DNA from 3 places in the Methylobacterium sp. Gmos1 genome. Region 1 is predicted to be linked to each of the others. Evidence: predicted binding sites of a transcription regulator. Region 1 holds the regulator's gene; each other region holds the start of a gene.
What was found. The regulator PhoB, encoded in region 1, activates phosphate uptake and scavenging genes when phosphate is short. The targets are predictions, from matches to a motif close to TGTCATNNANCTGTCAT.

Region 2: the regulator PhoB is predicted to act here: its motif matches at 8,648-8,664, upstream of ugpB (sn-glycerol-3-phosphate ABC transporter substrate-binding protein UgpB).
Region 3: the regulator PhoB is predicted to act here: its motif matches at 6,965-6,981, upstream of ACS5PV_RS27760 (ceramide glucosyltransferase).

Annotation. Positions count from the first base shown of each region.
Region 1 covers NZ_JBSNCC010000018.1:97,032-106,930, forward strand. The annotation lists gene ACS5PV_RS26085 (sigma-70 family RNA polymerase sigma factor) at 1-467, opposite strand, end outside; gene ACS5PV_RS26090 (hypothetical protein) at 827-1,144, opposite strand; gene pstS (phosphate ABC transporter substrate-binding protein PstS) at 1,449-2,486, shown strand; gene pstC (phosphate ABC transporter permease subunit PstC) at 2,672-3,646, shown strand; gene pstA (phosphate ABC transporter permease PstA) at 3,674-4,585, shown strand; gene pstB (phosphate ABC transporter ATP-binding protein PstB) at 4,614-5,426, shown strand; gene phoU (phosphate signaling complex protein PhoU) at 5,510-6,229, shown strand; gene phoB (phosphate regulon transcriptional regulator PhoB) at 6,307-7,008, shown strand; gene ACS5PV_RS26125 (GcrA family cell cycle regulator) at 7,248-7,763, opposite strand; gene ACS5PV_RS26130 (cell envelope integrity EipB family protein) at 8,314-9,234, shown strand; gene ACS5PV_RS26135 (DNA polymerase IV) at 9,255-9,899, opposite strand, start outside.
Region 2 covers NZ_JBSNCC010000004.1:236,002-245,900, forward strand. The annotation lists gene ACS5PV_RS10215 (M20 family metallopeptidase) at 1-491, shown strand, start outside; gene ACS5PV_RS10220 (NUDIX domain-containing protein) at 610-1,197, shown strand; gene ACS5PV_RS10225 (Uma2 family endonuclease) at 1,313-1,840, shown strand; gene ACS5PV_RS10230 (adenosine kinase) at 1,910-2,911, shown strand; gene ugpE (sn-glycerol-3-phosphate ABC transporter permease UgpE) at 3,085-3,927, shown strand; gene ACS5PV_RS10240 (ABC transporter ATP-binding protein) at 3,956-5,008, shown strand; gene ACS5PV_RS10245 (CaiB/BaiF CoA transferase family protein) at 5,134-6,306, shown strand; gene ACS5PV_RS10250 (DUF1640 domain-containing protein) at 6,399-6,755, shown strand; gene ACS5PV_RS10255 (thiamine pyrophosphate-binding protein) at 6,870-8,546, shown strand; gene ugpB (sn-glycerol-3-phosphate ABC transporter substrate-binding protein UgpB) at 8,708-9,899, shown strand, end outside.
Region 3 covers NZ_JBSNCC010000022.1:9,519-19,417, forward strand. The annotation lists gene bcsA (UDP-forming cellulose synthase catalytic subunit) at 1-910, opposite strand, end outside; gene bcsS (cellulose biosynthesis protein BcsS) at 913-1,671, opposite strand; gene ACS5PV_RS27750 (ATP-binding protein) at 2,061-4,796, opposite strand; gene ACS5PV_RS27755 (PilZ domain-containing protein) at 5,001-5,396, shown strand; gene ACS5PV_RS27760 (ceramide glucosyltransferase) at 5,753-6,904, opposite strand; gene ACS5PV_RS27765 (prolyl oligopeptidase family serine peptidase) at 7,084-9,186, shown strand; gene ACS5PV_RS27770 (L,D-transpeptidase) at 9,306-9,899, shown strand, end outside.

The sequences.
Region 1 (9,899 bases):
TGGTCGGGGGCGGTGAACAGGCGCGCGGCGTAGGAGCCGTCCTCGTCCTGAACCTCGCGCATGCGCTTGCGCTGCTCGGAGTAGAAGGCGTTGCGCAGGATGGTGAACAGCCAGGCGTTCAGGTTGGTGCCGGGCTGGAAGCGGTGCTGGTTCTGCCAGGCGCGCAGGATCGTGTCCTGGACGAGGTCGTCGGCCCGCGCCGCGTTGTTGGTGAGCGAGAGCGCGAAGGCGCGCAGCGACGACAGGGCGGCCAGCATGCCCTCGCGGAATTCCGGCTCGACGGCGCGGCCCTGCGCGGCGAGCGCCGCCTCGAGCTTCTCGATCAGCGCGAGGAAGATCTCCGGGGTCGCGGCGGTCTCCAGCGGCGCGTAGGCCGCGCGCAGCTGGTGGCCGAGATGGCGCTGGACGGTCGGGGGCAGGCCGGGCTTGGCTTCGGTGCTGAGGATGGGGTTGTCGGTGGACGCCATGCGACTCTCACGTTCTGAAGCGGGGAGGGCGGGGCGGCGGCGCTCTGACGGGCCGCTCGCGAAGATACCCCGCCGGGGCTTCCTGGAAGGGGAAGTGGGGCGCGCCGCGCGCCTGTCGATGCGCGCGCATCGCCGCGGGTGGGGACAGGCTCAGCCGCGGCGCATCCGGTGTCCCGCCGCGCCCTCGATCCACCCCTCGCCGCACCGCATCGCCATGGCTCCGTTCCCCTACGGCCGCACGGCCGCACGACCGCGCGGCGCCCGGGCCGGCGGCCCGGGTCGCGAGGGGCAACGGCTTCGTACGGCCCAGGTTCCCGGGTGGAATTCTCCGCTCAAGGTTCCGGGATCGTCGGCGCCCCCTACCAGGTGCGGGCGCCGGGCTGGCTCCTGTACTCGGCCGCGCGGATGCGGGTCATCAGGCGGTCGAGCTCGGCGAGCAGGGCGGCCTCCTCGCCTTGCGCGGCGGCGACCGCCGCCGGGTCGCTGAGGTAGAGCCGTTCCTGCTCGGCCCGGGCGAGGCGCTGCTCCAGCTCCGCCCGCTCGGCGTGGAGGGCGATCAGCTCCCGGCGCCTGGGATCGTCGGACCTGGCGTCGTCGAACCCGGGATCGTCGGGACGGTCGGCCTCACGGTTGCCCTGGATCTGGTTTCTCTCTGTCGTCGTATCGAGGTTGTGCACGACGGCTCGTCCTGTCGCTGGGGTCGCGGCCCGCGAAGGGCCTGCACGCGTTGACCATCCAACGCATGAGACGGCCGGAACGTCGCATCCGGACCGCGCCTGTCATCTGAACGTCATGCAACCGTCATAGGGCCGGCGTCGCACCGGGCTTATCCCTCGCACCGCGGCGGTCGCCCCGGCAACGAACGGGACACGATCCGGCGCACCAGGGAAACCGGTCGCGTCCTCACCGGCCGTCGACGCGCAGGGTGCGGGCCAGCGTCCCCGCATCGTGCCGGACCGATCCGAACACGGAGAGATACCAGTGAAGCCCTTCTCCTACGCGCTCGCCATCGGGCTCGCGACCGCCCAGATCGCCACCTCGGCGATGGCCCTCGACATCACCGGCGCCGGCGCCACCTTCCCGTTCCCGGTCTACTCGAAGTGGGCCGAGGCCTACCGCAAGGAGACCGGCAACGGCCTGAACTACCAGTCGATCGGCTCGGGCGGCGGCATCAAGCAGATCCAGGCCAAGACCGTCGATTTCGGCGCCACCGACGCGCCCCTGAAGGGCGAGACCCTGACCAAGGACGGCCTGGTCCAGTTCCCGACCGTGATGGGCGGCGTCGTCCCGGTGGTGAACGTCGCCGGCATCAAGCCCGGCGAGATCAAGCTGACCGGCGAGGTCCTGGCCGAGATCTACCAGGGCAAGATCAAGAAGTGGTCGGACCCGAAGATCGCCAAGCTCAACGAGGGCGTGAAGCTCCCCGACGCCGCGATCACCCCGGTCTACCGGTCTGACGCGTCCGGCACCACCAACATCTTCACCACCTACCTGTCCGACGTGTCCCCGGCCTGGAAGTCCGAGCTCGGCGCCTCGACCACGGTGAGCTGGCCGGCCGGCCAGGGCGGCAAGGGCAACGAGGGCGTCACCGCCGTCGTCAAGCAGGTCCCGAACGCCATCGGCTACGTCGAGTACGCCTACGCCAAGCAGAACAGCCTGCCGGTCGCGCTGATCCAGAACAAGGACGGCCAGTACCCGATGCCGGGCGACGAGGCGTTCCAGGCCGCCGCCGCCAACGCCGACTGGAAGTCCGCCCCGGGCTTCGGCATCTCGCTGACGAACCAGGCCGGCGCCAAGGCCTGGCCGATCACCGCCGCGACCTTCATCCTGGTCCACAAGAACCCGGCCGACGCCGCCCGCACCGCCGAGGTGCTGAAGTTCTTCCGCTGGGCCTACAAGAGCGGCGACAAGCTGGCCTCCGACCTCGACTACGTGCCGCTGCCCGACAAGGTGGTGAGCCAGGTCGAGGACGAGTGGAAGTCCGTGACGAAGGACGGCAAGCCCGTCCTGAGCAACTGAGACCCTGAGACAGTCGGGGAGGGCGGGACGATCCCGTCCTCCCTTCCTCCGCTGGCCCGCCCGCCGGGCCCGCGCGGCGCTTGAGCGATGCCGAGATCCCGCCGACGGCCGGCCGCCTTTGTCGCGTCCGACTCGCCTCGATCCGCCGAGCGCGCTAGAGCCCGCTCACTCCAAGGGAAACCCGGATGGTCGCGTTGTCTGAGAACGTTGCTTTGGCGGCGAGGCCGAGCGTGGCCCGCCGCAACCCGAGCCCGGTGGGCGACCGCCTCTTCCGCGGCGCCGCCCTCGCCTCGGCGCTGCTGGTGCTCCTGGTGCTCGCCGGCATCCTGGCCTCGATCGCCTATGGCGGCTGGCCGGCCTTCCGGGAATTCGGCCCGGGCTTCCTCGTCTCGAGCGCCTGGAACGTCGGGCGCGAGCAGTACGGCGCACTCGTCGCCATCATCGGCACCCTGGTCTCGGCGCTGCTCGCCCTCGTCATCGGCGTGCCGATCTCGCTCGGCATCGCGATCTACCTGACCCAGCTCTGCCCCGGCTGGGCCCGCCGCCCGGTCGCGATGACGATCGAGCTGCTCGCCGCCGTGCCGAGCATCATCTACGGCATGTGGGGCCTGTTCGTGTTCGCGCCGCTCTTCGCGCGCTTCGTGCAGATCCCGGTCTCGAACGTCGTCGAGGGGATGCCGATCGTCGGCACCCTGTTCTACGCCCAGGTGCCGTCGGGCGTCGGCGTGCTCACCGCCGGCATCATCCTGGCGATCATGATCGTGCCGTTCGTCGCCTCGATCACCCGCGACATGCTCGACCAGATCCCGACCGTCTTGCGCGAGAGCGCCTACGGCATCGGCTGCACCACCTGGGAGGTCGTGCGCCACGTCCTGATCCCGCAGGCCTCGGTCTCGATCATCGGGGCGATCATGCTGGGCCTCGGCCGCGCGCTCGGCGAGACCATGGCGGTCACCTTCGTGATCGGCAACGCCAACCGCCTCTCGGCCTCGATCTTCGATCCGGGCTCGACCATCGCCTCGCGCATCGCCAACGAGTTCAACGAGGCCGACGGCCTCCAGCTCAACTCGCTGATGGCGCTCGGCTGCATCCTGTTCGTCGTCACCTTCATCGTGCTCATCATCGCCCGGCTGCTGGTGCGCCGCGCGAAGGTGGCCTGATCCTCCGCACCCGCAGGACGCCTCCCGATGAACGCCTCCCCCGCCGCGGTCGCAAGCCCGGCCACCCCCGCCCGCTCAGCCCCCGCGGAATGGGGCCGGGTCCGCGCCGGCCGGCGCTCGGCCGACAGGATCCTGGTCGCCGCCTGCACCACCGCCACTTTGCTCGGCGCGGTGGTGCTCGGCTCGATCCTGCTGATGCTCGTCATCGAGGGCGTGCGCGGCTTCTCCCCGGCCCTGTTCACCCAGGTCACCCCCGGCCCCGGCTCCGAGGGCGGCGGCATCGCCAACGCGATCCTCGGCAGCCTCGTCATGACGGCGCTCGGCATCGTGGTGGCCACCCCCGTCGGCGTGCTCGCCGGCACCTACCTTGCCGAGTACGGCCGCACCTCGCACCTCGCCAACCTGATCCGATTCCTCAACGACATCCTGCTTTCGGCCCCCTCGATCCTGATCGGCCTGTTCGTCTACACCCTGATGGTGCGGCCGATGGGCGGGTATTCGGGCTGGGCCGGGGGCGTCGCGCTCGCCATCATCGCCACCCCGGTGATCGTGCGCACCACCGAGGACATGCTGCGGCTGGTGCCCGGCACCCTGCGCGAGGCCGGCGCGGCGCTCGGCGCGCCGACCTCGATCGTGATCCGCAGCGTCACCTGGCGGGCGGCGCAGTCCGGCATCGTCACCGGCGTGCTGCTCGCGCTCGCCCGCATCGCCGGCGAGACCGCGCCGCTCCTCTTCACCGCGCTCAACAACAATTCCTGGTTCAACTCGAACCTGATGGGCGGCGTCGCGAACCTGCCGGTGATGATCTACCAGTTCGCCCTGTCGCCCTACGAGAACTGGCGCCAGCTGGCCTGGGCCGGCGCGCTCCTCATCACCGTCACCATCCTGGGCCTGTCGATCGTGGCCCGCCTCGTCCTGAGCGGCCCGAAGGGGCGCTGACCGCAGAACCCTGCTGGGAGACCACCCGATGAGCGCCACCGCCACCGCCGTGCCGGTCGTGGGCCAGAGCACGGCCGACGAGTCCGCCGCGATCCGCCTCGCCGTGAAGGACCTCAACTTCTACTACGGCGACTTCAAGGGGTTGAAGAACATCAACCTCAACTTCCTCGACCGCCAGGTCACGGCGCTGATCGGCCCGTCGGGCTGCGGCAAGTCCACCCTGCTGCGCACCTTCAACCGGATCTACAGCCTCTACCCCGAGCAGCGGGCGGAAGGCGAGATCCTGCTCGACGGCCGCAACATCCTGGACCCGTCGATCGACCTTAACGAGCTGCGCGCCCGGGTCGGCATGGTGTTCCAGAAGCCGACGCCGTTCCCGATGTCGATCTACGACAACATCGCGTTCGGCATCCGGCTCTACGAGCGCCTCGGCAAGGCCGACCTCGACAACCGCGTCGAGGAGGCCCTGCGCAAGGGCGCCCTGTGGGACGAGGTGAAGGACAAGCTCAAGCAGTCGGGCATGGGCCTGTCCGGCGGCCAGCAGCAGCGCCTGTGCATCGCCCGCACGGTGGCGCAGCGCCCGGAGGTGATCCTGTTCGACGAGCCGACCTCGGCCCTCGACCCGATCTCGACCGGCCGCATCGAGGAGCTGATCGAGCAGCTGCGCGGTGAGTTCACCATCGCCATCGTCACCCACAACATGCAGCAGGCGGCGCGCATCTCGCAGTTCACCGCCTTCATGTATCTCGGCGAGCTGGTCGAGTTCGGGCCGACCAACCGGCTGTTCATGAACCCGTCGAAGCGCCAGACCCAGGACTACATCACCGGCCGGTTCGGCTGAGGCTCACCGACTCGCTTCGCCGGCCCGGCCCTGCCGGGCCGGCGCGCCACACACGCCACCCTCATCGCGGGGAGTCGCAATCCATGTCGAGCCACATCGTCACCTCCTACGATCAGGAGTTGCAGAACCTCCGGCGCAGCATCTCGGAGATGGGCGGCATCGCCGAGAAGATGGTGGCCGATTCCGGCCAGGCGCTCTTGCGCCGCGACGCCGCCCTCGCCCAGGCGGTGATCGCCGCCGACCAGCGCCTCGACGGGCTCCAGCGCGAGATCGAGGAGAAGGCCATCCTCCTCATCGCCCGGCGCCAGCCGCTCGCCGTCGACCTGCGCGAGACGATCTCGGCGATCCGCGTCTCGGGCGACCTCGAGCGCATCGGGGACCTGGCCAAGAACGTCGCCAAGCGCGTCGTGGCCATCGCCGACCAGGTCCAGCTCCAGAAGATCGTCGTCGGCGTGGAGCACATGAACGAGCTGGTCCAGGGCCAGCTCAAGGACGTGCTCGACGCCTACGCCACCCAGGACACCGTCGTCGCCCTCGACGTCTGGGCCCGGGACGGCGGCATCGACGCGCTCTACACCTCGCTGTTCCGCGAGCTCCTGACCTACATGATGGAGGATCCGCGCAACATCACGTTCTGCACGCACCTCCTGTTCTGCGCCAAGAACGTCGAGCGCATCGGCGACCACACCACCAACATCGCCGAGACCATCCACTACCTCGCCACCGGCGAGACCCTGCCGACCGATCGTCCGAAGAACGACCGGTCGAGCTTCGCCACCCTCGACAACCAGACCGAGGTCTGAGGCGGCAGGCCCGCCGGGCTTCCGGTCCGGCGGGCCTTTTCCTGCCATCCATCCTCCGCCGCCCGAAGTAATCCGCGATGAGTACCCGCATCCTGATCGTCGAGGACGAGGAAGCCCTCACCCTCCTCCTGCGCTACAACCTCGAGGCCGAGGGCTTCGAGGTCGACGCCGTCGCGCGCGGCGACGAGGCGGATATCCGCCTGCGCGAGCAGGTGCCCGACCTCGTCCTCCTCGACTGGATGATGCCGGGCCTGTCGGGGATCGAGCTGTGCCGGCGCATCCGCGCCCGCCGCGAGACCGAACGGCTGCCGGTCATCATGCTGACGGCGCGGGGCGAGGAGGGCGACCGGGTGCGGGGGCTCGCCACCGGCGCCGACGACTACATCGTCAAGCCGTTCTCGGTGCCCGAATTGCTGGCGCGGGTGCGCGCGCTGCTGCGCCGCTCGAAGCCCGCCCACGTCGCCGACCTGCTGGTGGCCGGCGACATCGAGCTCGACCGGGTCAGCCACCGGGTGCGCCGCGACGGCCGCGAGCTGCATCTCGGCCCGACCGAGTTCAAGCTGCTCGAATTCCTGATGCAGAGCCCCGGCCGGGTCTTCTCGCGCGAGCAACTGCTCGATGGCGTGTGGGGCCACGACGTCTACATCGACGAGCGCACGGTCGACGTGCATATAGGCCGCCTGCGCAAGGCGATCAACCGTGGCCGCGACAGCGACCCGATCCGCACCGTGCGCGGCTCCGGCTACTCCTTCGACGAGATGTTCGCGCCGGAGCCGTGAGGCTGCCCCTTCGAGACGAACGGAGCAATCTCGACGGCTCGACCATCGGTTGCTCCACCTCCGCGTCATCCCGGGGCCGGGATAGCGGAACCCGGGATGACGCGGCCTCGCCGAATCCCTTCCGGGCGAGCCGCCGGACAGGATTCGTTAGGATTTGAGCGATATCGTCGACGCGTTGGAAGGCATCGCGGCGGAAGCGGCGCGGCGCCGCCTCCGTGTCCTCCGGTGGAACGCGGCCCCTAGCGGAACCCGACGACCTTGCGGTCGCGCCTGCGCTCGGCGGCGGGCTGGTAGGCTAGGCGGCTGTGGTGGGTGCAGTAGGGCAGGCCGGTGATGGCGCGGTCGCCGCAGAAGCGGAAATCGGGCGTCGACGGGTCGCCCATCGGCCAGCGGCACATGAATTCCCGCAGCTCCATGATGGTGACGCGGGCGCTCTCCGGCAGCGCGTCTCCGACAGCGGGCGGCGTGGCCTGATACAGGGCCAGCGCCGGCGGCGCCGGGGCGAGCACCGATGGGGTCTCGCCGGCCGTGCCGGCGGACTCGCCCTCGGCCCGGGGACGGCGGCCGGACGGCGCGGCGCCGTTGGCCTTCACGATGCGCCCGGCGAGGCCGAGGCGGTGGACCTTGCCGATGACGGCGTTGCGGGAGACGCCACCGAGCTCGGCGGCGATCTGGCTGGCGCTGCGGCCGTCGCTCCACAGCCGCTTGAGAAGCTCGACGCGTTCCTTCGTCCAGCCCGGACCCGCATCCATCATCGCCGCCTCCACTCCCCCGACATCACCCATGGAATCGGCACGCAGCCGCGAGCGGCACGCCGTTCGGCCGCGCGGTGAATCCGTCCGATCCTGCTGGTGATCGCCGCCACGCCTGGAGCGGTGGCGACGGGGGTGAACCTACAGGACGGGCTAACACCCGCGCAAGAGTCCGCCCCCCGCCGAGTCGGTTTTTCCCCGCGGCCTCACGGCGGCCGGGACCCGGCCGGGTCGCGCCGCCGGAGCCGGGCAAGGCGCGGCCCTACCGGAGCGCGCCGCGGGCTTACCCTTACCCATCAATGGGTTGCCACGGCGCCCCGGAGAGACCGGCATACCGGGGTACCGCATGATCGCAGGTTGCGCCGTCCTCGCGGCTCCCGACGCGCGGAGGTCGTCGGTGCGGTCTTCGACAAGCGTGGCCGCAGCGCCACGGCCCGGGCCGGCCGGCCGGCGATCGCCGCGCCCCGGAACGTTGCCGGGGGCCGGGGCGGGGCCTATCTTGGAACGACCAACAGGGCCGACGCCAGCACCGACGGCCGCCCCGGGAGACCTCATGCGATCACTCCTCGCGTGCGTCCTGCTCGCGCTCTCGTCGCCCGCGATGGCGGCGGAGGCCGTGCACCTCGCGCCCCACCGCGCCGTCTACGACCTGTCCCTGTCCGGCAGTTCCGGCACCCGCGCGGTCGAGAGCGCCCGCGGCCGGATCGTGTTCGATTTCACCGGCGACGCCTGCAAGGGCTTCGCGCTGCAGTACCGGCAGGTCACGGTGCTGGAGAGCTCGGAGAGCGGCACCCGCACCTCCGATCTGCGCAACACCACGTTCGAGAGCGGCGACGGGCGCAGCTTCCGCTTCCGCACCCAGTCCGACCTCAACGGCAAGGCGGCGGCCCCGGTCGACGGCAATGCCGAGCGCGGCGACAAGGGCCTCGACGTCACCCTCAAGCAGCCCAAGCGCGGCGAGATGGCGGTGCCGGGCGAGGTGCTGTTTCCGGCCGCCCACATGAAGCGGCTGATCGAGGCTGCCCGGGCCGGGCAATCCACTGTCGCCGTCAAGGTGTTCGACGGCTCGGATGACGGCCGCAAGGTCTACGACACCTTGGCGGTGATTGGTCCGCAGCGCGTCGCGGCCAAGCCCGAGACATCAAAGCCCGAGGCACCCAGGCCCGAAGCACCCAAGCCCGCCGCGCCCGATGCGCCGAGAGCCGATGCTCCCAAGCCCGACGCGCTCAAGCCCGCCTCCGCTCCGGTCGAGGCGCCGTTGCGCGAGGGCGCGATGGCGGCGATGCCGCACTGGCCGGTGACGCTGAGCTACTTCTCGCCGGGGGAGGGGGAGCGGACCCCGGTCTACGTCCTCGCCTTCGACCTCTACGAGAACGGTGTCAGCGGCGCGCTGCGCCTCGATTACGGCGAGTTCTCGCTCAAGGGCGAGCTGTCGCGCATCGACCTCATGCCGGAGAGCAAGGACTGCAAGTAGGGCGGCGACCTCCGGCGCCGTCAGCGCGGCTCCCGCTCCGGCGGCTCCTTGCCGCGATGGTCCTTGCCGGGAGGCCCCCCGGCCTGCGGCGCGAAGCCGAGCCCGCGCTGCACGGCGGTCGCGCCGAAGCGCTCGCGCAGGGCGTCGATCGCCGCCGCCCGGCTCGCCTCGCGCACCGCCGAGACGTCGGCGAGGTCGCCGCGGTCGGCGTGGGCCGCGTCGCAGAGATCGCCGGCCCCGACGCCGATCAGCCGGTAGGCGGTGCCGTCGCAGGAGTCGCGCAGCAGCGCCTCGGCCGGGCGAAACAGCCGCTCGGCGACCTGCGTCGGCGCCAGCCCCGAGCGGGTGCGGGTGCGCAGGCGAAAATCCCGATCCTTCAGCTTCAGGGTGACGCTGCCGGCGGCGAGCTCGGCCCGCTTCAGGCGCCGCGCCACCGTCTCGCACAGCCGCCACAGCACCGGCCGCAGGGCCTCGAAGGCGCGCAGGTCCTCCGCGAAGGTGGTCTCGCCCGAGATGCTCTTCGCTTCCCGCCGCGGCTGCACCACGCGCCGGTCCTCGCCGCGCGCGAGCGCCAGGAGGCGGGCGGCGTCGCGCCCGAGGCTCGCATGCAGCCGCTCGGGTGCGATCCGGCCGATCTCGCCGATGCGCTGGATGCCGAGCGCCGC
Region 2 (9,899 bases), on a different contig from region 1:
CCCGGCTGATCCTGGAGATCGAGGGGCTGACCGATTATTCCCGCGGCGTCACCACCACGGTCGGGGTCATCGCCGGCGGCACCGCCGAGAACGTGGTGCCGCAGCATTGCCGCTTTGCCGTCGACCTGCGGGTCGTGACCGCGGCGGACGGGGAGGATTACGCCGGCCGGATCCTCGGGCTGTCCGCGACCCAGGATTTTCGCGTGGCGGTGACCGGCGGCATGAACCGGCCGCCCTACGCGTCGCAAGCCGGCGCCGCGCTCTATGCCCATGCGAAGGCGCTGGCGCGGGACGAGCTCGGGTTCGAGCTCGGCGAGGTGCCGCTCACCGGCGGCGGCTCGGACGGCAACTTCACGGCGGCGCTCGGCATCCCGACCCTCGACGGCCTCGGCATCGACGGCGACGGGGCGCACACGCTCCAGGAATACGGACTGATCTCCTCGATCGCCCCGCGGATGCGGCTGATGCGGCGGCTGCTCGAGACGCTGTGAGATCGCGGGGCGGCGCGATCTTTCGCGCCCGCCCCGCGTTGCCGGCCCGCATCCTGCACGCAGGCGGGATCGCCAAGAAGCCCGGGCTAAGAAGCCCGGGCAGGAATGGCAGGCGCGCATGACCGACCGCACCAATCCCTGGGTGACGCTCTCGCGCGAGCGCCGCTACGAGGACCGCTATCTGGGCGTCGACCTCGACCAGTTGCGGCACGAATCCGGCCGCGAGCACCCCCACGTCGCCCTGCGCTTCAAGGTGTACGGCGTCGCGGTGCTGCCGGTCGATCCCGCCGGCCGGGTCAGCCTGATCGGCCAGTACCGCTACGTGCTCGACCGCTTCACCTGGGAACTGCCCCGCGGCTCCGGCGCGGTCGCCGACGACGCGCTCGCCACCGCGCGGCGCGAACTGGCGGAGGAGACCGGCGACGAGGCGGAATCCTGGCTCGAGGTGCTGCGCCTCGACGCCTCGCCGGGCATCTCGAGCGAGCAGATGCCGGCCTTCGTCGCCTGGAACCTGAAGCGCGGCCCGGCCCATCCGGACCCGCAGGAGAGCCTGCGGGTGCGCCGCCTCCCCTTCGCCGAGGCGGTGGGCGAGGCCCTGTCGGGCGCGATCACCGACGGGGCGAGCGTGGCGCTGCTGCTGTGCCTCGCCGAGCGGGCCCGGCGGGGCGACCTGCCGGCGGATCTGCTCTCGCTGCTGCGGGGGTGAGGACGCGGCCGGGACGGGAGATCCTTGCGGCAGGCGCGGAGCCGCGTGCTAGAATAATCGCTGTCGGCACGTCACCAACAGGTTCAGCGCGATGAAGCCGCTCCCGCAGACCCGCATGAGCGTCGACGAGTACCTGGCCTGGAGCGAGGACAATCCGGGACGCTACGAACTCGTGCAGGGCGAGGTCTACGCGATGGCAGCCGAGCCGGCGCGGCATGCAAGGACGCGGGTTGCGGTCTTCGACGCTCTGCGGCGTGCGGTGCACGCCGCAGGTGACGCATGCGAAGCGATGCCGGACGGGATGACCGTCCGCACCGACACTCGTACGGCCTACGAGCCGGACGCGCTCGTCTATTGCGGCCCCCGCATCGGCCCCGATGCGGTCGAGGTGGACAATCCCGTCATCGTCGTCGAAGTCTCGTCCCCCAGCACCCGCCGCACCGACGCGAGCGAGAAGCTCACCGGCTACTTCCGGGTGCCGAGCATCCGCCACTACCTGATGGTCGATCCCGACCGCCGCACCGTCGTCCACCACCGCCGGGCCGGCGACGGGATCGAAAGCGCCTTCCTCCAGGACGGCACCCTCGTCCTCGACCCGCTGGGCCTCGAACTTCCCGTGGCGTCGCTGTTCGAGGCGGCGTGAAGGCCGCGGCTTGACCCTCCCGGCGGCGAGTGCGACAGGCGGCCCGATCCCTCGCGCACGGGCCCCTGCATGACCGCCTCCCTCGACCTCCTCGTCCTCGGCAACGCCATCGTCGACGTGATGGCCCGCACCGACGAGGCCTTCCTGGTGCGCGAGGAAGTGCACAAGGGCGCGATGCAGCTCATCGACGAGGCGCGGGCCGAGCACCTGTTTCAGGTGATGGGCCCGGCGACGGTGATCTCGGGCGGCTCGGGCGCCAACACGGCGGTCGGCGCGGCCGTCCTCGGAGCCCGGGCGGGCTTCATCGGCAAGGTGCGCGACGACGAGCTCGGCCGCCTGTTCGCCCATGACCTCAAGGCCACCGGCGTGCGCTTCGACGTCGCCCCGGCGACGGAAGGGCCGGCCACCGCCCGCTGCTTCGTGCTGGTGACGCCGGACGGCGAGCGCACGATGAACACCTATCTCGGCGCCTGCCAGGGCCTCTGCGCCGCGGACGTCGACGAGGACACCGTGAAGGGCGCTGCCTACGTCTACCTCGAGGGTTACCTGTGGGACCCGCCGGCCGCCAAGGAGGCGTTCCGCAAGGCCGCCCAGATCGCCCATGCCGCCGGCAACAAGGTCGCGCTGACCCTGTCGGACGCGTTCTGCGTCGACCGCTACCGCGACGAGTTTCTCGGCCTCATCCGCGACGGCAGCCTCGACATCTTGTTTGCCAACATCCACGAGCTGAAGAGCCTGTACCAGACCGCCGACGCCGACGCGGCGCTCGCGGCGCTCCGCGAGGAGAAGGGCCTTCTCGGCGTCGTCACCCGCTCCGAGGAGGGCGCCCTGGTGGTGTCGGGCGCGGAGACGAAATCCGTGCCGGCCTCGCCCGTGCGCGAGGTGGTCGACACCACCGGCGCCGGCGACCTGTTCGCGGCGGGCTTCCTCGCCGGCCTCGCCCGCGGCCTCGACCACGCCGATTGCGCCCGTCTCGGCGCGGTGGCCGCCGCCGAGGTGATCTCGCATCTCGGCGCCCGGCCGCAAGCGGACCTCAAGGCGCTCGCCGGAGAGGCCGGCCTGAAGATCTGACGGACAAGCGGCGCTTTCGTCAGAGCTTGACCGATGCTAAGCCGGCTTCACGACAGTGAGTGCCGGCTTCGCGGCGCGAGCCTGCGACGCACCGGGGACCCCAAGCGTCGCACGCCCGTCACGCGCGTGCGGCACCGGAACACGAAGAAACCACCCGCCAGGGAGCGGCCCCGTTGGTCGAGAACCGCCGCTTCGGCAACCTGATCCCGCACCTCGTGCTCTGCCTCGGGGTCGGCATCGTCGTCTTCCCGGTCTACCTCGCGCTGATCGGCTCGACCCACGACGCCGCCACCATCGCCAACGGCCAGATGCCGCTCTGGCCGGGCACCCACGGATTCGAGACCTACCGGCGCGCGCTGACCGAATCCGGCATGGCCGGGGCGCCGGTCGGGCTGATGCTGCTCAACAGCACGATCATGGCGCTCGCCATCGCGCTGGGAAAGATCTTCATCTCGCTGCTCTCGGCCTACGCGCTGATCTACTTCCGGTTTCCGTTCCGGCAGACCGCGTTCTGGGCGATCTTCGTCACCCTGATGCTGCCGGTCGAGGTCCGCATCTACCCGACCTACAAGGTCGCGGCCGACCTCCAGCTCCTCGACACCTATGCCGGCCTCGCCCTGCCGCTGATCGCCTCGGCGACCGCGACGCTGCTGTTCCGCCAGTTCTTCCTCACGGTGCCGAACGAGCTCGTCGAGGCCTCCCGCATCGACGGGGCCGGGCCGGTGCGGTTCTTCCTCGACACCCTGCTGCCGCTCTCGCGCACGACGATGGCGGCTTTGTTCGTGATCCAGTTCCTCTACGGCTGGAACCAGTATCTCTGGCCGCTCCTCGTCACCACCCGCGACGACATGCAGACGGTGGTGATCGGCCTGCGCAAGATGACCTCGATCACCGACCAGCTCACCGAGTGGCAGATCGTCATGGCGACCGCGGTGCTCGCCATGTTGCCGCCGGTCGTGGTGGTGTTCGCGATGCAGAAGCTGTTCGTGCGCGGCCTGGTGGAGACCGAGAAGTGACCTACTCCCGTACGATCGGACGCGTCTGATGGCCGGCCTCGCCCTCGACAACTTGCGCAAGACCTATTCCGGCGGCGTCGACGCGGTGCGCGGCGTCTCGCTCGACGTGCCGGACGGCGCCTTCTGCGTCCTCGTCGGCCCGTCCGGCTGCGGCAAGTCCACGGTGCTGCGGATGATCGCCGGCCTCGAGACCGTGACCTCGGGGGCAATCACCATCGGCGGCCGCACCGTCAACGACGTCGAGCCCGCCGACCGCGACATCGCGATGGTGTTCCAGAACTACGCGCTCTATCCCCACATGCGCGTCTACGACAACCTGGCTTACGGCCTGCGCAACCGCGGCACGCCCAAGGACGAGATCGAGACCCGGGTGAAGGAGGCGGCGCGGTTGCTGGGCCTCGATGCGATGCTGACGCGCTACCCGCGCCAGCTCTCGGGCGGCCAGCGCCAGCGCGTCGCGATGGGGCGGGCGATCGTGCGCAAGCCCCAGGTCTTCCTGTTCGACGAGCCACTGTCGAACCTCGACGCCAAGCTCCGGGTGCAGATGCGGGTCGAGATCCGCCGCCTCCAGCGCCAGCTCGGCGTCACCACAGTCTACGTCACCCACGACCAGGTCGAGGCGATGACCATGGCCGACCGGCTGGTGGTGATGAATGGCGGGCAGATCGAGCAGGTCGGCACGCCGATCGAGATCTACCGCCGCCCCGCCACCCGCTACGTCGCGACCTTCATGGGCTCGCCGCCGATGAACATCCTGAAGGCCGAGGCCGTCGCCGGGGGCGTGCGGATCGACGGCGCGGTGATCCCGGTCTCCGGGGTCGCGCCGGGCACCGCGGTCGAGGCCGGCATCCGGCCCGAGGACCTGCGGATCGCCGAGGACGGCCTCCCCTTCCGGATCGCCTTCGTGGAGGAACTCGGGGCCACCCGCCTGCTGCACGGGCCGCTCGCCGGCACCGACGTCGCGGTGCAGGTGCCGGCGGGCTCGGGCCAGCAGGAGGGCGACACCGTGCGCCTCGCGATCGAGCCCTCCGCCCTGCACCTGTTCGACCCTGCCACCGGACGGCGGCTGGTGCAGGGCTGACCGGAGGCGGGCGGGCTTTCCCGCGGCTCGAACTGCGTCGTATGCAAGCGGGACTGAGATTCCCGCGGGGGAATCCGAAAGCGCCATCCTGGAACGGGAGGCGCCTGACGGGAGGCATCGTTTCCGTGCACAAACCGCTCGCCGGCATCAAGGTGCTCGAACTCGCCCGCATCCTGGCAGGGCCCTGGATCGGCCAGCTCCTGGCGGATCTCGGCGCCGACGTGGTCAAGGTCGAGCGGCCGGGCGTCGGCGACGACACCCGCTCCTGGGGCCCCCCCTTCGTCGAGGGCGCACATGGCGACACGCTCTCGGCCTCGTATTTCCACTCGACGAACCGCGGCAAGCGCTCGGTCGCGGCGGATTTCGAGACCGCCGAGGGCCAGGCGGTGGTGAAGAAGCTCGCCGCCCACGCCGACGTGGTGATCGAGAACTTCAAGGTCGGGGGGCTGAAGAAGTACGGCCTCGACCACGAAGCTTTAAGCGCCCTCAACCCGCGGCTCATCACCTGCTCGGTCACCGGCTTCGGCCAGGACGGCCCCTACGCGCCGCGGGCCGGCTACGACTTCATGGTCCAGGGGCTCGGCGGGATCATGTCGCTCACCGGCGAGCCCCAGGGCGAGCCGGTCAAGACCGCGGTCGCCTTCGCGGACGTGTTCACCGGGGTCTACGGCACGGTGGCGATCCTCGCCGCACTCCAGGGCCGGCACGCCACGGGCAAGGGCTGCCACATCGATATGGCGCTCCTCGACACGCAGGTCTCGGTGCTGGGCAACCAGGCCCTGGTCTACCTCGTGTCGGGGATGCTGCCGCCCAGGATGGGCAACGAGCATACCAGCATCGTGCCCTACCAGGTCTTCCCGACCTCGGACGGCCACATCATCGTCGCCTGCGGCAACGACGGGCAGTTCCAGAAGTTCTGCACCGTGCTCGGCACCACCTGGCACCTCGATCCGGACTATTCGACCAATCCCGGCCGGGTGACGCGGCGCGACGTGCTGATCCCGCTCATCGCGGCGGAGACCAGCCGCCACAGCAAGGCCGATCTGCTGGCGCGGCTCGGCGCGGTCAACGTCCCGGTCGGCCCGATCAACGACCTCGCCGAGGTCTTTTCCGACCCCCAGGTGGTCCATCGCGGGATGCGCCTGGACCTGCCCGATCCGCGGGCGAAGGGCGGCACGATCCCGAGCGTGCGCTCGCCGATCGTCATCGACGGCGTGCCGATGGCGGCCGAGACCGCCTCGCCGCAGGTCGGGGATCATACCGAGAGCGTGCTGGCGGATCCGGCCTGGGGCGGGTGACGCATTCCATTCGTACCGGCTACGCGAGCCAAGGCCGGTACGGACTGCTATGATCGTTGGTACGAGCCTCCGGAAGGTGCCCGAACCCCGCCATGACCTCGATCGCTTTCGACACCCTCAAATTCGCTCGTACGCTCCGCGACCGAGCGAAGATGCCGCCAGAGCAGGCAGAGGGTCTAGCCGATGCCTTTGTCGAGGCAATCCAAGGCGACATTCCAACGAAAACGGATTTCAAGAGTGTCGAAACAAGCATCGAAGCACTGAAAGCCGGCACGAAATCCGATATTGAGGGCGTCAAAGCGAGTCTGCGAGAGACTGAATTGCGTCTCGAATCGCGCATCGAGTCGACCAAGAGCGATGTCATCAAATGGGTCGCCGGGCTTATAGGATTCCAGACACTCGCTATCATCGGAGCAGTCATCGCGTTGGCACGAATCCTGAAGCCGTGAAGCGTCGGTCGGATTGGTAGCGCCAAGTCAGAGCAGGCAGCGCTCGCAAGGCCTCAGTCTACACAGCACGCGCGAGAAGCAACTCAAGAAGATGACTCGACGGAGGACACGCCCATGACCGACGCCCCCCGCCCCCGCACCGGCGGGCAGATCCTGGTGGACCAGCTCGCCCGCCACGGCGTCGGCGACATCTTCTGCGTGCCCGGCGAGAGCTACCTCGCGGTGCTCGACGCGCTGCACGACGCCGAGATCCGCCTCACCGTCTGCCGGCAGGAGGGCGGGGCCGCCATGATGGCGGAGGCGCACGGCAAGCTGACGGGGAAGCCCGGCATCTGCTTCGTCACCCGCGGGCCCGGGGCCACCAACGCCTCGCCGGGCCTGCACATCGCCAAGCAGGACTCGACCCCGATGATCCTGTTCGTCGGCCAGATCGAGCGGGCGGCGCGCGAGCGCGAGGCGTTCCAGGAACTCGATTACCGGGCGGTGTTCGGCACCATCGCCAAGTGGGTGACCGAGATCGACAGCGCCGAGCGCCTGCCGGAACTCGTCGCCCGCGCCTTCCACGTCGCCACCGCCGGCCGGCCCGGCCCGGTGGTGATCGCGCTGCCCGAGGACATGCTGACCGGGACGGCGAGCGTGCCCGACGCGCCCGCCTTCCGGCCGGTCGAGACCCATCCGGCGCTGTCCCAGATGGTCGAGCTCCAGAACCTCCTCGCTCGCGCCGAGAAGCCCTTCGCGATCCTCGGCGGCAGCCGCTGGTCGGAGCAGGCCGTGCGGCGCTTCGCTCGCTTTGCCGACCTGTTCTCGCTCCCCGTCGCCTGCTCGTTCCGGCGCCAGGGCACCATCCCGGCCGACCATCGCTGCTACGCCGGCGATCTCGGGCTGGGCGTCAACCCGAAGCTCCTGGCCCGGATCGAGGAGGCCGACCTCCTGCTCCTCGTCGGCGGCCGGCTGTCGGAGATCCCGTCGCAGGGCTACACGCTCCTCGACATTCCAGGACCCCGCCAGACCCTCGTCCACGTCCACCCGGACCCGGAGGAGCTGGGCCGCGTCTACAGCCCGGCGCTCGCGATCAACGCGAGCCCCACCGCCTTCGCGGCGGCGATCGAGACGGTGCAGCCGCCCCGGGCCCTGCCCTGGGCCGCCGGCACCGAGGCCCTGCACGCCGATTACCTCGCCTGGAGCGATCCATCCCGGATCACCACGCCGGGCACCCTCCAGATGGGCGGCGTGATGGCCCATCTGCGCGAGGCGCTGCCGGCGGACGCGATCCTGTGCAACGGGGCAGGCAACTTCGCCACCTGGGTCCACCGGTTCTGGCCGTTCCGCGCCCATGACGGCCAGCTCGCCCCGACCTCGGGCTCGATGGGCTACGGCGTGCCCGCCGCCATCGGCGCCAAGCGGCTCCTGCCGGAGCGCACCGTGGTGGCGGTGTCGGGCGACGGCGACTTCCTGATGAACGGCCAGGACTTCGCGACCGCCGTGCAGTACGACCTGCCGGTCATCATCATCCTGGTCGACAACGGGATGTACGGCACGATCCGGATGCACCAGGAGCGGGAATATCCCGGCCGCGTCTCCGGCACCGCGCTCCGGAACCCGGATTTCGCCGCCTATGCCAAGGCCTTCGGCGGCTACGGCGAGCGGGTCGAGCGCACGGAGGATTTTCCGGCGGCACTGGCGCGGGCGATCGAGTCGGGCCTGCCGGCGATCCTGCACTGCCCGATCGACCCCGAGGCGATCACCCCGACGACGACCATCCAGGCCCTGCGCAACCGCAAGCGGTCGTAGCCGTCACAACCTCCCTTGCTCGCTCGGCACGGCTGTGCTTAGCCAGCTACCAACAAGCGCCCGCCGCCGGAACGGTGCGGGCCGCGTCGCACCGGCGCTTTTGTCGTCGGAGTGTCACGCGGGCCCCGCATGAGGGGCCGCACACGAGGAGAGGACACCCGATGGCCCCCACCACGACCATCCGCATCGCGCTCGCCGGCCTCGGCTTGGGCCTGGCCGCCACCCCGGCGCTCGCCGTGACCGAGCTGCAATGGTGGCACGCGATGACGGGCGCCAACAACGACGCGGTCAACCGCCTCGCCGACGAGTTCAATGCCTCGCAGAGCGACTACAAGGTGGTGCCGACCTACAAGGGCAATTACGGCGAGACGCTGAATGCCGGCATCGCCGCCTTCCGCGCCGGCACCGCGCCGCACATCATGCAGGTGTTCGAGGTCGGCACCGCCACGATGATGTCGGCCAAGGGCGCGGTGAAGCCGGTCTACCAGCTGATGAAGGACGCGGGCGAGCCGTTCGACCCGAGCGCCTACCTGCCGGCGATCACCGGCTACTACTCGACGACCAAGGGCGAGATGCTCTCGTTCCCGTTCAACTCCTCGTCGATGGTGATGTGGGTCAACCTCGACGCCCTGAAGGCGATCGGCCTCTCCGAGCCGCCGAAGACCTGGCCGGACCTGTTCGCGGCGGCCAAGAAGCTGACGCAGAACGGCTTCCCGAATTGCGGCTTCTCGACCACCTGGGTCACCTGGCTCAACATCGAGCAGCTCTCGGCCTGGCACAACGTGCCGGTGGCCACCAAGGCGAACGGCATGGACGGCCTCGACACCACGCTCGAGATCAACGGCCCGCTCCAGGTCAAGCACATCGGCAACCTCGCCGAGGCGCAGAAGGACAAGTCCTTCGACTATTCCGGCCGCTACGACAGCGGCTTCGGCCGCTTCACCGCCGGCGAGTGCCCGATCATGTTCGGGTCGTCCGGCTCCTACGGCAACGTCAAGGGCGCGGCGAAGTTCGCCTGGGCCTCGGCGCCGATGCCGTACTATCCCGACGTTCCGGGCGCGCCGCAGAACAGCATCATCGGCGGCGCCTCGCTGTGGGTGATGGGCGGCAAGAAGCCCGACGAGTACAAGGGCGTGGCGAAGTTCTTCAGCTTCCTGTCCGATACGGATCGCCAAGCGAAGCTCCACCAGACCACCGGCTACATGCCGATCACCAAGGCGGCCTACGAGAAGTCCAAGGCGGACGGCTTCTACGACAAGAACCCGGCGCTCGAGGTGCCGATCAAGGAACTGACCAACAAGCCGCCGACCGAGAATTCCCGGGGCCTGCGCCTCGGCAACCTGCCGCAGATGC
Region 3 (9,899 bases), on a different contig from region 1:
AGCCGTTCCACTTGTCGAGCCCGGTCTGGGTCACGCCGTAGAACATCTCGTTCTCGGACGGCATGCGGGCGAAGGTGCGCAGATTCCGCTCGACCGGATCGGGATTGAGGAAGACGTGCGGGGTCTGGACCAGGAACAGGTTGGGGTCCTGCGAGAACAGCCCGACCGTCTCGGCGAGGAACGAGCGGAACGGCGCGTGGTCGGCATCCAGCACCAGCACGATCTCGGCGCGCGAGGCGGTGAGACCGTTGTTGAGGTTGCCGGCCTTGGCGTGCTCGTTGCGCGCCCGCGTCAGGTAGCGGGCGCCGAGTTCCGTGCAGAGGGCCTGGAGCTCGGCCCGGCGCGCCCTCGCGGCTCCGGCCTTGCGCGGATCCGGATCGGCGCATTTCTGGTCGGTGCCGCCGTCGTCGAGGAGCCAGACGGTGAGTTTTTGAGCCGGATAGTCGAGGTTCAGCGCCGCCGCGAGGGTGACGGCGAGCAGCTCGGTCGACTCGTTGTAGCTCGGGATCAGCACGTCGACGGCGGGAAGCTCCGCCTCCGCCGGCAGCGCGACGGGGGCGCGCACCAGGGGATCGGCGTTGACGATCAGGCTCACCGCCAGGATCAGCACGCAGTACAGTTCCGCCCCGAGCAGCACGAGGCCGAAGCCGAGGCCGACGGGATCGTCGAGGGAGGGCAGCGTGCCGGTGAGGCGCCAGTAGACGTAGCGGATCACCACCAGGGTGCCGAGCGCCAGGAAGGCGAGCCGGGGCAGGCCGCGGCGCGGCGCCAGCAGCCACAGGGCGGCCATGCCGGCGCAGGCGGCGGCGCAGAGCCAGGTCTGCGCCGCCGGGCCGACCGGCTGGACGAGGAGCCCGACGGTGAGGAGAGCGGACAGCGCCCAGGCGGTCCAGCGGAGAGCGGCGGCCATCTCTAGAAGCCCGCCCGCATGTCGACGGTGGTGTAGAGGCCGCCCTTGCGGGTCTGGTCGTGCAGGTAGCCGGCGGCGACGCCGAATTGCAGCGCGCCGAACTGGAAGCCGCTCCAATGGGCGCCGATCCGCCACTGCCGGTAGTAGTCGTCGCCGAGGAGCGCCGCCTCGGGCCCGAGGAAGCCGCCCATCACCGCGACGCCGCCGCGCAGGCGGCCGTAATAGGCGTTGAAGGTGCTGGAATAGGTGCCGGTGGCGTGCACCATCGTGCCCGGGGTCGGCCGGGCGTAGAGGTCGAGCGCCGCCTTGAGGCCGCCGGCGTTGCGTGCGCCCGCATCCAGCCCCGCCACCTCGTTGCGGCGCACGTTGAGGCCGACGAAGGCCGACAGCACCGCCTCGGGCCAGACCCAGCCGTAGCCGAGGAGCGCCGCGACCTCCGCCTGCTGGCCGAGCCCGGTGCCGGACCGGTACGAGCCGATCAGCGTGTCCGCCCGCAGGCGCAGGCCGCTGGTCAGCAGGGAGCCGGCGGGCGCCGCGGTCGCGGTCGCGCCGGCGAATTGCGAGCCCTGCGAGCTGACGGTCGCCGAGGTGTCGACCGAGACGATCCAGGCGTCCTGCGCGCCCGGCGCCTCGGCGCCGGTATACCAGTCGGCTGCGAGCGCCGGCCGGCCGCAGGCCGCCGTGAGAGCGAGGGCGCATCCGGACAGGACGCGCGAGGACGGGCCGCGCCGGACCACGGCGCGGGTAAGATTGCGGTGCATGTCGAAACGCCACCTGACCCTGCAACAAGGCCAGGATCGCGCCCGCATCATTAAGCGGACCTTGCCGGGACGGGCGGCATCCCGTGCGATTCAGTCTTACATCCTTCAGGATGATTTCGGGTGGGCGGGATAGACCACGGGGGCGAGTCAAGGCGGCTGGGGATCGGTGTCCACAGCGGCGCCGGGATAGGCGGGGGGCTGACCTCAGAGGCCGCTCCTGACTACCTCCACCCTACTCCGGAAGACGCGGGATCCCCTCTCCCACACGGGAGAGGGGGGGGAGCGCTCGACTTGAGAACGCGGCATCAGCTGGTGCGGAGATCGATCGGGACCGGGCCGGAGGCTTCCGGTCCGCGAGGAGATCGCATCATCCCCTTTCCCCACGCACCTTAAGCCGTCCGGCCGAGACCGGCCGGCGCCACTGCATCGGCCTCCAGGTCCGAGATCAGGCGGCGGGTCTCGAAGGCCGCCGCGGTGCAGCGGGCGCGGGCGCGGGCGAGCGCCATCGCGAAGGCGGCGGGATCGCGGGCGACCTCGTCCTCGGTGCAGGATTCGAGCTCGGCGCAGGACCGGGAGAGGGCCGCGAAGCCGAGCATGCCGGCGGCCGAGACGAGGCCGTGCGCCTCGAAGCGCAGCCGCGCCCGTCCGGCGGCCTCCGTCCCCTCCCCGGCCAGCGCCCCGGTGACCTGCTCGGCGAGGTGGCCGAGGAGGCGGCGCACCGCCTCCGGCGGCAGGTAGGCGCAGACGCCGTCGTAGAGCGCCCGGTCGAGGGCGGGCTCGTCCTCGACGGCGCCCTCTCCTGCGCCGTCGTCGCGGTCGAGCCAGCGGTCGAGGAGCGCGGCGAGCTCGGCCGGGGTGAAGGGCTTGCCGAGGTGGTCGTCCATCCCGGCCTCGCGGAAGGACTGGACCTGGTCCGGCAGCACGTTGGCGGTCATGGCGATCACCGGCACCCGCCCGGCGGGGCCGGGCAGGCAGCGGATCAGCCGCGTCGCCATGGTGCCGTCGAGGCCCGGCATCTGCACGTCCATCAGCACGAGGTCGTAGGCGCCCGCCTCGGCGGCCCGCACCGCCTGGAACCCGTCGGTGGCGACGTCGACGCCGTGGCCGGCCTTGCGCAGCATCAGGCAGGCGAGCTCGCGGTTCACCTCGATGTCCTCGACGAGGAGGATGCGGCCCGCCCGCCCCGGCCGGGTCGCGGCGCGGGCCTCCGGCGGCGCCTGGTCCTCGGCCCGGGGCAGGGTCAGAGTGAGCCAGAAGGTCGCGCCGCGGCCGGCCGCCGAGATCACCCCGATCTCGCCGCCCATCGCCTCGACGAGGCGGCGGCTGATGGCGAGGCCGAGGCCGGTGCCGCCGTAGTCGCGGCGGATCGAGCTGTCGACCTGCGAGAAGCGCTCGAACAGCCGCCCCTGCGTCTCGGGCGCGATGCCGATGCCGGTGTCAGACACGGAGAAGCGAATCCGCTCCCCGGAGGCGCCGCTGCCCTCGTGGCGCAGGGACAGGGCGACGCTGCCGCGGGGGGTGAACTTCACCGCGTTGTTGAGGAGGTTGAGGAGGATCTGGCGCAGCCGCGCCTCGTCGCCGACGAGGTGGCGCGGCAGGCTCGCGTCGATGGTGCTCGTCACCGCGAGGCTCTTCTCGGCGGCCGCCGCCCCGACCACCCCGAGGCAGCCCTCGGCCAAGGCCTCGATCGCGAACGGCTCGGGCCGCAGGGCCACCGCCCCGGCCTCGACAGAGGAGAAGTCGAGGATGTCGTTGACGAGCGTCAGGAGACCCCCGGCCGAGGCGCGGGCGAGGCCGGCGTAGCGGCGCAGCTCCGGCTCGAGGTCGTCGGCCTGCGCGAGCAGCCCGGTGAAGCCGATCACGGCGTTCAGCGGCGTGCGGATCTCGTGGCTCATCGCCGAGAGGAAGTCGGTCTTGGCGGCATTCGCCCGCTCGGCGGCGACCTTGGCCGCCTCCGCCGAGACCTTCGCCGCTTCCGCCGCGGCCTTGGCGGCGACGAGCCCGGCCTCCGCGTCCTTGCGGGCCGAGACGTCGAGGTTGAGGCCCGTGATCCGCAGTGCCCGCCCGTCGCGGTCGCGGCAGAGCCGGCCGATCGCCTGGATCCAGCGCTGGCCGCCGGGTACCGTAACCCGGAAGGCGATGTCGACGGTGCCCCCGCCCGCCACCGCGCCGCGGAAGGCGGCGAGGGCGGGCTTGCGGTCCGGCGGCACCAGCCGGCGCAGCCAGGCGCCGAGCCCGATCACCGCCGGCCGGTCGCCGGGCAGCCCGTGCAGCCGCGCGCTCTCGGGCGCCAGGGTCACCTCGCGGGTGACGAGGTCGAGGTCGAACAGGCCGGCGCCGGCGGCGTCCTGAGCGAGGCGCAGGAGGTCACCGGTCTCCTCCAGCGCCTTGCGGGCGGCCAGGATATCGTCGATGTCGAGGGCCGAGCCGAGCCAGCCGAGGAGCGCGTCGTCCTTGCGCAGGGGCTGGAACGAGAGCTGGTGCCAGCGATAGGCGCCGTCGCGGTCGCGCAGGCGGCCTTTCGCCTCGCCGCTGCCGCCCTCGACCAGCGCCGCGGTGATCCGCGGCCGGTCGTCGGGGTGGTAGCGTTCCTGCCGCGCCGCCCGGCCGGGGCCGATCGGGCCGAAATAGCGCTCGAAGGCCGGGTTGGCGTAGACGGTCTCGCCGGTATCGGTGCGCTCCATCCAGACGAGCTGGGGCAGCGTGTCGGCGAGCGCGCGGTAATGCGCCCGGCTCGCGCGCAGCGACGCCTCCGCGTCCTGGCGCGCGCCCGCGTCGCGGATCGCCGCGACGAAGGGCGGTCCTTGTGCCGACAGGCGGGTCTCGACCCAGATCCAGCGCCCGTCGGCGTGGGACAGGCGATGCACCAGGGCGCCGCCGCCGACGAGGGCCGCCACGGCGGGACGGTCCTCCGGGTGGGCCCATTCGGTGAGGGAAAGCCCCGCGAGGGTTTCGGGCGCGCGGCCGGTCAGCGCGAGGCTCGCCGGCGAGGCGCGCACGAGCCGGCCCGCGGCGTCGATCTCCGCGACGAGGTCCGGGCAGGCATCGACGAGCCGCCGCGCCGCGCCGCGCCCGAACAGGCGGGCGAAGGGGTTGCGCCAGCCGGAGCGCGCGTCACGGCTCACGCCGTCACGCCCCGTCCTGCCACGCGGCGAAGCCCCGCGCGGCGCACCGTCCTCCGCGCCCGGAACACCCTCGGGCGCGGGCCTGCCTCGGATCCCATCGTCATGGCGGGCCTGGTCCCGGTCAATGAGCGAAAATTTGTCAGATGATGGTTAACCACCGATTCATTAAACGAGGCTTAACCTACCTCTGCGACCAGAACAGTCATGACAGCAACGTCACACACGCCTCAGTTCGGTCCGGCTTCCCCAGCGTCGACGGCGATGGTGGCCGCGGTGCAGCTCGGCAGCGAGCGGCGGCGCGACCGGCGCTTTCCCGTCACCCTGTCGGCGCGGCTGCGCCACGGCGGCCGGAGCTACCGCACCGAGATCCTGAACCTGAGCCGCGGTGGCCTGCTGCTCGCTCCGGTGGCGACGGTCATGCTGGTCCCGGGCTCCCCGATCCAGGTCGCGGCGGCGTCGATCGGCGAGGTCGAGGCCCATATCGTCAGCCTGAGCGCGCTCGGGATCCACGCACGGGTCGAGGGGACGTCCGAGCGTTTCCAGAAGGCCCTGGTGCATCTGGCGCGGCTGACCCGGATCTGGATGGCGCCGGAGGCGTGAACGGCGGCAGTTCCCGGCCGGGGGGCTGCGGGCTGTCCGGCAGGTCCGCGCGCGGGACATGAATCCCGCCGGGCAGGCTTCTGGTCTTCCTCAACAGAACGGAAGCGACCGAGGTCGGGGCTCGTCGGTCACCGGAAGGCGCACGCGTCGCGTGGCTTCACCGCCCCGTGGGGCCGCCTCCGCTCCGTCATCCGAAACAATCCGCCGCTACGGCCCGGCCCGGACGGCACCCGGGGCGATCGTCGCGGCCCGTCGCATGGGTGGCGTCATGCCTCCCTCCGTCGGTCTCAGTCCTCCCCGCCTCGGGCGGGAGGGACGGTGGGGAGCGTGATCCTGTCCGGCTCGCTCGTCAAGCATTATGGAACCGCGGCCGGAGCGTCGGCGCCGAGGCGAGCGGGCTTGGTGCGGATGTCCATGGCGTTGCCGCGCCAGACGATGTCGCGGGCGACCCAGGCGGCGAGCCAGATCGGGATGAACGAGAGGTCGCGGACGAGACACGTAAGCGGCCAGCGCCAGGAGCGCGGCCAGCCGTTGCGGGCAGCGAGCCGCCACTCGGCGCCGTACCAGGCGGCGGCGGTGCCGAGCATCGCCGCGAGGCCGGTGAGGCCCCCACCCGCCGCCGGATAGGCCGCCAGCATCGGGATCACCGCGCCGGTGCCGATCTCGGGGGCGAAGAACAGCGGGAAGGTGACGCGGCGCAGGCGCGCCCAGCGCAGCTGGCGCGACCACACCTCGGCGGCGCGGCGGGGCCCGAGCGGCTGGGCGAAGGGCGAGGCGACGAGGTGGACCTTGCGGCCCATCGCCCGCACCAGCTTGGTCGCCGCGGCGTCCTCGGCGATCTCGGCGCCGAGCGCCCGGATACCGCCCTGCGCCTCCAGCAGCGGGCGGTGCCAGAGCATGCTCTTGCCCTGGGCGAAGCCGAGGCCGAGCGCCTCGCCGACGTATTGCCAGCGCGCCTGGAGGGTGTTGAGGAAGGCGCACTCGACCTCGGCCCAGAAGCTGCCGGGCCGGGTGCCGACCGGCGTCGAGCAGACGAGGCCGGTGTCGGGGCGCCAGGCGGCGCGCAGGCGCTGGATGTAGTCCGCCGGCATCAGCACGTTCGAGTCGGCGAGCACGATCCAGTCGTGGCGCGCCTCGTCCCAACCGCGGATGCAGTTGTTGAGCTTCGGGTTGTCGCTCACCCGCTCGTCGCCGACGATCAGCCGGGCCGGCACGCCCGGATTCGCGGCGATCAGCCGCTCGACCAGCGGCACGATCGGGTCGGTGGCGCGGGCGACGCAGAAGATCAGCTCGTAGCGCGGGTAGGCGAGGCGAAAGCCCGAGGCCAGCGTCTCCTCGCTGTAGGTCTCAAGGCCGCAGACCGGCCGCACCACCGTGACGGGGGCGTCCTCGCGTCCTGCCGGATCCGGATCGGGCCGGCCGAGGCGGCGAAGCGCGACCACGAGGCTCGCGAGGTTGATCACCGTGAGGGCGAGGCAGATGATGGCGGCAAAGCCGGTACCGGTCATGCGGGTTCTCCCGGGCCGGTGCCGACCCGCGCCCTGTCGTCTCCCTCAAACAGACGGGCTGTTGCAGCCGTATGACGCTGCCGCACGCCCGGGCGCCGCTGTTCCTTTCCGGCATCACCCTGGATCCGGTCCGCGGCCCAGCTAGATCCTCCCGCGAAACGCCAACCGACGAGCCAGGCATGTCTTCGCCCCTCAACCCGCCGACCCCCGATCCCCGCCCGACCCTCCGGGCTCCCGACGACGATCCGCATCTCTGGCTCGAGGAGATCGACGGGGAGCGCGCCCTCGCCTGGGTCGAGGCGCAGAACGCCGACACGCTCGCAGTCCTCGCCGACGGGCGTTTCGCCGCCGACCGCGACGGCCTGAAGGCCGCCCTCGACCGGCCGGACAAGATCCCGGGCGTCACCCGCCGCGGGGGGCTCCTCTACAACCTGTGGCAGGATGCCGGGCATCCCCGCGGCCTGTGGCGGCGCACGACGGAGAGCGAGTACGCCAAGCCCGAGCCGGCCTGGGACGTGCTCCTCGACCTCGACGCGCTCGCCCGCGACGAGGGCGAGGACTGGGTGTGGAGCGGCGCCGCGAGCCTGCCGGGCAGCCACGCCCGCGCCCTGATCCAGCTCTCCCGCGGCGGCGGCGACGCGACGGTGGTGCGCGAGTTCGACCTGGCCGAGCGCCGCTTCGTCCCGGACGGTTTCTCGCTGCCGGAGGCCAAGAGCATCCCGGTCTGGCTCGATCCCGACACGCTGCTGCTGGCCAGTCCGCTCGGCGGCCCGGAGCACGCGACGCCGGCCGGCTACGCGCGCACCGTGCGGCTGTGGCGGCGCGGCACCGATCCGCTCGCCGCGCCGGTGATCTTCTCCGCCGGCCCGACCAGCATGGTCGCCTACGGCTACCCGGACCGGGAGGCCAGCCCCGAGCGCCTGGTATTCGCCGAGCGCACCGGCTTCTTCGACGGCACGATCAGCCTCGGCGACCGCACCGGGCCGAAGACCCGCCTCGACATCCCGACCGATGCCGACGCCCACTGGCACCGCGGGTATCTCGCCATCCGCACCCGCACGCCGTGGGCGGTCGGCGGCGCGACCCACCCGGCCGACAGCGTGCTCGGCATCGGGCTCGACGCGTTCCTGGCCGGCGACCGTGATTTCCAGGTCCTGTTCACCCCCGGCCCGCGCCGGGCGCTCCAGGGCTTCTTCTGGACCGGCGGGCACCTCGTCATCTCGGTCCTCGACGACTTGAAGGCGGTGTTTCCGGTCTTCACTCCCTCGCAGGGCGGCTGGGCCGAGAGCCGCGTCGCGGGGCTACCGGAGCTCGGCGTCGTCAGCGTGTGGTCGATGGACGGCGAGGAGGAGGAATCGAACGGCGACCTGATGGTGGCGGCGAACGACCCCGTCACCCCCTCGACGCTTCTGACCACCCGCCCCGACCTCGCCGCCCCGAGGCTCCTGAAGCAGGCCCCGTCCCTGTTCGAGGCCGACGGCATGGTGGTGACCCGGCACGAGGCGGTGTCGAGCGACGGCGAGCGCATCCCCTACGTCCAGGCCGGCCCGCCCGGGGAGACCGGCGAGGCGCCGGTGCACCTCTCGGGCTATGGCGGCTTCCAGGTCACGAACCTCGCCGGCTACTCGGCGGTGCTCGGCCGGCTCTGGCTCGCCAAGGGCGGCACGCGGGTGGTGGCGAACATCCGCGGCGGCGGCGAGTTCGGCACCCGCTGGCACGAGGCCGGGCGGCGCGAGGGCAAGGCGCTCACCCACGACGACTTCGCGGCAGTGGCCGCCGACCTGGTGCACCGCGGCGTAACCCGGCCCGGCCGCATCGCCGCCGAGGGCGGCTCGAACGGCGGGCTCCTCATCGCCAACATGCTGACGCGCTACCCCGAGCGCTTCGGCGCGCTGTTCTGCACCGTGCCGCTGATCGACATGCGGCGCTACACCAAGCTTCTCGCCGGCGCGAGCTGGATCGCCGAGTACGGCGACCCCGACGACCCGCAGGACTGGGCCTTCCTCCAGCACATCTCGGCCTACCACCTGGCCGAAGCCGGCCGGCCCTACCCGCCGATCCTGATCGCCACGACGCGGCGCGACGACCGGGTGCATCCGGGCCACGCCCGCAAGATGGCGGCGAAGCTCCAGGGCTTGGGCTACCCCGCCCGCTTCTACGAGCCCGAGGCCGGCGGCCATTCCCACGGCAAGACCAGCGCCGAGACCGCCGCCTTCGCGGCGCTGGGCGCCGCCTTCCTGCGGCGGGCGATCGGCTGGGAGCCGGAGGTGGCGGGCACATAATGGTTTCTGCGCAGTAAAACCCGGGACGATCCGGGAACCCGGGCGCGGCGCGCACGTCATTCCGGTGCTCAAGCGTGGCCTATTGCCTCCGCCTTCTGCCGGATAAGGATTCCTTCACGATGCGCGCCGCAGCAGCTCTCCTCGTCACCCTCTGCGTGGCCGGGATCAACGAGGCGCGAGCCGGGATCCTGATCCGGGTCGACAAGACCACCCAGCGGATGACCGTGACCCGCGACGGGCAGACGCTCTACGACTGGCCGGTCTCCACCGGCATGGAGCGCTACAGCACGCCGCGGGGCGCCTTCTCGCCCTCGCGCATGGTGGCCGATTACCGCTCGCGCGAGTGGGACGACGCGCCGATGCCGCACGCGATCTTCTTCACCGGCCGCGGCCACGCCATCCATGGCAGCAGCCATACCGGCCGCCTCGGCACCCCCGCCTCGCATGGCTGCGTGCGCCTGGCGCCGGGCAAGGCCGCGACGCTCTATTCCCTCGTCAAGGCGGAGGGGATGGGCAACACCCGGGTGGTGATCGGCGGCGACGAAACCGCGCTCGCGAGCCGCGCGACGCCGCGCCGGGAAGCGCGGGTGCGCCGCGAGCGCCTCGACGAGGACGGCTTCACGCAGGCCGGCTACGCCCAGGCCCCCCGCGTCGCGCGTCGCCGCGCCGCCGATCCGTGGGGCAACGACTGGCAGCCGGTCGGCGCGACCTAC